Regions from separate parts of the Clostridium taeniosporum genome, predicted to be linked through region 1. Evidence: a T-box and tRNA genes for the amino acid it is inferred to sense, from the RefSeq annotation. Region 1 holds a T-box; the other holds one or more tRNA genes.

Region 1 (2,414 bases):
ATATGTGGTTTAGTACTTATAATTCCTTTAAAACTAGTATTTTTCTTTAAATAGCTAAGTACTATTTCTTTTGTTGAAACAAACCCATCAACTAAATCTAAATGAATTATTCCCACTTTACCCTTTTCTTCTATTAAGTTACTTATTTTTTTTATATTCATTATGCTACCAAATAACACAAATATAATCTGTACTGAAGATTTTAAAGCTAATTCTAACTCTTCCTCATTTTTTACAGATGCTATAATAGGGTTATGTTCTAATAACTCTAATGTACTCAATAAATTTCCCCCTCTGTAAAACGTTTACTATGATTATATAATAGCAAGTAATCGTTTCAAAACTTGTTCTTAATTGTTTCAAAAATGTAACACTTTAAACTTTTTTTAAATATTATTTATTATAGGGAAGATTATTTAATTGGATTTTATTTGAATAATTTTTATTTAATTCACTTTTATCAAAAATGAGTAAATTGATATTTTAACTTAATTATTCTATAATTATATATAGAAGCATTTAAGGAGGAAAGTAGTTGTATTTGTGTGAAATATGTAAAAAACAGGCTGACATTCATCATATTGTTCACAGAAGTGAAGGTGGATTGGATATAAAGTTAAATTATAAATATTTATGTCCATATCATCATAGAGGTAAGCTAGGACCTCATCATTGTGAAGAAACTGATATTTTGTACAAGTTAGAACTTCAAAACAATCTATTTTATCTTTTAAAAAATGACTATTACAAATTTAAAAAATTAATGACAATTCTCGAAGTATCTAGAAATCAACTAAAAAGAATAGTAAAAGACTTAAAACTATACAAAGAAGGATATAAGAAATTAGATATAATAGTTAAGATTATGGGTGGAAAATTATATTCTGAAGAAATGATTGAAAATCTAAATTTAGATAAATTAATCGACAATATAGATAAAGAACATTAATTTTATAACAAATATTTTTTATTTTATTGACATAAAAAAATGCAATGATTATAATAAAAAATATTAACATGATAATAAAAATAATACGTTGATGAGGACAGTAAACTAAAACCTTATTTTCAGAGAGAGAATATGTTGGTGGAATTATTCTTAAATAAATTTAGTTGAAAACCACCTCTGAGTGACTTTAATACAGTCCGTTTATTACCACGTTACGGTAATTTAAAGTGATCTAATCTCCTACTTAGTTATATATTATAGTTATATTTAGTTTAAGTAAGTAATTAGATAATTAGAGTGGAACCACGGATATTTCTTCGTCTCTATATTTTTAGAGACGGAGTTTTTTTATTTTAATTTTGAAAGGAGTTTTTTTAATGATAAAAATAACTTTAAAAGATGGATCAATTAAAGAATTTGAAGCTGGAATATCTATATATGAAATAGCAAAATCAATTAGTGAAGGTTTAGCTAGAAACGCATATTGTGGTATTGTTAATGGTAAAGTATATGATCTTAGAGACAAAATTACTCAAGATATAAACTTAAGTATTTGCACTTTTGATTCTCAAGAAGGTAAAGATGCTGTAAGACATAGTATTTCTCATGTGCTAGCTTGTGCTGTTAAGAAATTATTCCCCAATACTAAATTAGCTATAGGACCATCTATTGCAAATGGTTTTTACTATGATTTTGATAAAGATGTTGCATTCTCAGCTCAAGATTTAGAAAAAATTGAAGCAGAGATGAAAAAAATAATAAAAGCAAATCCTTCAATTGAAAGATTTGAACTTCCAAGAAATGAAGCTTTAGAGTTAATGAAAGATGAACCATATAAAGTTGAATTAATAAATGACTTAAGTGATGATGAAGTAATATCATTCTATAAGATTGGAGATTTCACTGACTTATGTGCAGGACCTCATGTTATGTCATTAAAATCAATTAAAGCAATAAAACTTACTAGAAGTGCTGGCGCTTACTGGAAAGGTGACGAAAAAAATAAAATGCTTACTAGAATATATGGTACTGCTTTCTTAAAAAAATCTGATCTTGATGCATACCTAGAAGCATTAGAAGAAGCTAAAAAAAGAGATCATAATAAATTAGGTAGAGAACTTAAATTATTTACTACTGATGAAAATGTAGGTCAAGGTCTTCCTTTATTAATGCCAAAAGGAGCTAAAATTGTTCAACTTCTTCAAAGATGGGTTGAAGATGAAGAAGAAAAAAGAGGTTATGTATTAACTAAAACTCCATTTATGGCTAAAAGCGACCTTTATAAAATTTCTGGTCACTGGGATCATTACAAAGATGGTATGTTTGTATTAGGTGATGAAGAAAAGGATGATGAAGTTTTTGCATTAAGACCAATGACTTGTCCATTCCAATATACTATATATAATGCTGAACAACATAGTTATAGAGATCTTCCTATAAGATATGGTGAAACTTCTACTCTATT
Region 2 (2,414 bases), 100 kb from region 1:
CGTTATAAATAGTTGGCCAGATTTAAAAATAAAAAAGGATTATAGTTTTGATGGTGCTAGAAGATCGTTAATAGATACAATGCATAATTATGGGGTTTATAATGACTGTAAAGTAATAGTTGTTTTTGATGCACATAAAGTATCAGGTAGTATTCAAAAGGTAGAGAAATTAAATAAAAATTTATCAATAGTTTTTACCAAAGATGGAGAAACTGCTGATGGCTATATTGAAAGGGAAGTAAATTTACTAGGAAGAAAATATGAAGTCATTGTTGTAACTTCCGATTGGTTAGAGCAACAAACTATTTTTCAAAGAGGTGCTGTAAGAATGTCATCTTTAGAGTTTTATAATGAAGTTTTAGATGTAGCTGAATCTATAACAAAAACAAAAAATAAAAATAAAATTTCAGAAAAAAACATTCTTAGTGATAATATAGACTTGGAAATATTGAAAAAATTAGAAAAAATAAGAAGAAGCCAGTAAATTTAATTGACTAAGATATTTTAGCTGAGTTATAATTGTTTACATAGATATACAGTGATTATAAGGAGAAAGTTGAGAGTGAATATTGGGTGAGTTTTTAGAATTTAAAGATAGGTTAGATGAAGAAGTTGTATTAGAAGCTAAAAAAGGAAATACTAGAGCTCAAGAATATCTAATTTCTAAATATGAAAATTTTGTTAAGTCAAAAGCGAAATCTTATTTCTTGATAGGCGCAGACAAAGAAGACATATATCAAGAGGGTATGATAGGTTTATATAAAGCAATAAGAGATTTTAAAGCTGATAAATTAACTTCATTTAAAGCTTTTGCAGAGTTATGTGTAACAAGACAAATTATAACTGCAATTAAAACGGCAACTAGACAAAAACATATTCCATTAAATACTTATGTTTCATTAAATAAACCTATTTATGAAGAAGACTCTGAAAGAACACTATTAGATGTTTTGTCTGGAATAAAAATTTCAGATCCAGAAGAGCTTCTGATAAACAAGGAGCATATGGATGATATTGAATCTATAATTGCTAAAGTTTTGTCTGATTTAGAGTTAGAGGTTCTTATGTCATATCTAGATGGAAAATCTTATCAGGAGATCGCATGTGACTTAGATAGGCATTCAAAATCTATTGATAATGCATTGCAAAGAGTAAAGAGAAAGCTTGAAAAATGCCTAGGTATAAAGTGATTAAATTATATTGACAAATAAAACGAATAATAGTAAACTTTATAATTGGTATATCAAGAAAATGTTAAGATATGAGTGCTCACGTAGCTCAGTAGGTAGAGCGTCGCCTTGGTAAGGCGGAGGCCGTCGGTTCAATCCCGATCGTGAGCTCCAATTATAAAATAAAAAACACTAGGCAAAGTTTATTAAAGGATAAGAGGAGGAATTCAGAATGTCAAAGGAAAAATTTGAGAGAAGTAAACCACACGTAAATATTGGAACAATCGGTCACGTAGACCACGGTAAGACTACATTAACAGCAGCAATCACAACTGTATTAGCAAAAAGAGGATATGCAGAAGCTTTCGATTATGCAGCAATAGATAAGGCTCCAGAAGAAAAAGAAAGAGGAATCACAATCAATACTGCACACGTTGAATATGAAACAGACAACAGACACTACGCTCACGTTGACTGTCCAGGACATGCTGACTATGTTAAGAACATGATCACAGGAGCAGCACAAATGGATGGAGCTATCTTAGTTTGTTCAGCAGCAGATGGTCCAATGCCACAAACAAGAGAACATATCTTACTTGCATCAAGAGTTGGAGTTGACTACATCGTAGTATTCTTAAACAAAGCAGATATGGTAGATGACGAAGAATTATTAGAATTAGTTGAAATGGAAGTTAGAGAATTATTAAGCGAATACAACTTCCCAGGAGATGATATTCCAGTAATTAAGGGATCAGCATTAAAAGCATTAGAAAACCCAACAGATGAAGCAGCAATCGCTCCAATCTTAGAATTAATGGAAGCAGTAGATAGTTACATCCCAACACCAGAAAGAGCAACTGATAAACCATTTATCATGCCAATCGAAGATGTATTTACAATCACTGGTAGAGGAACAGTTGCAACTGGTAGAGTTGAAACTGGAGTACTTCACGTAGGAGACGAAGTTGAAATCGTAGGATTAAGTGAAGAAAAGAAGAAAGTTGTTGTAACTGGAATCGAAATGTTCAGAAAATTATTAGACGAAGCGCAAGCGGGAGATAATATAGGAGCATTATTAAGAGGTGTTCAAAGAACTGACATCGAAAGAGGTCAAGTATTATCTTTACCAAACTCAGTACACCCACACACTAAGTTCGTAGGTCAAGTATACGTACTTAAAAAAGAAGAAGGTGGAAGACATACTCCATTCTTTGATGGATATAGACCACAATTCTACTTTAGAAC

The links. The T-box of region 1 lies ahead of thrS (threonine--tRNA ligase). A T-box ahead of a tRNA ligase gene usually reads a tRNA of that ligase, here a tRNA-Thr.
Region 2: it has a tRNA-Thr gene. The T-box ahead of thrS (threonine--tRNA ligase) is inferred to sense a tRNA for this amino acid. The anticodon was not compared.

What each region holds. Positions count from the first base shown of each region.
Region 1 covers NZ_CP017253.2:317,405-319,818, reverse strand. The annotation lists gene BGI42_RS01575 (glycerol-3-phosphate responsive antiterminator) at 1-281, opposite strand, end outside; gene BGI42_RS01570 (HNH endonuclease) at 536-949, shown strand; T-box leader at 1,029-1,277, shown strand; gene thrS (threonine--tRNA ligase) at 1,327-2,414, shown strand, end outside.
Region 2 covers NZ_CP017253.2:214,152-216,565, forward strand. The annotation lists gene BGI42_RS00985 (NYN domain-containing protein) at 1-484, shown strand, start outside; gene sigH (RNA polymerase sporulation sigma factor SigH) at 570-1,190, shown strand; tRNA gene BGI42_RS00995 (tRNA-Thr) at 1,268-1,343, shown strand; gene tuf (elongation factor Tu) at 1,402-2,414, shown strand, end outside.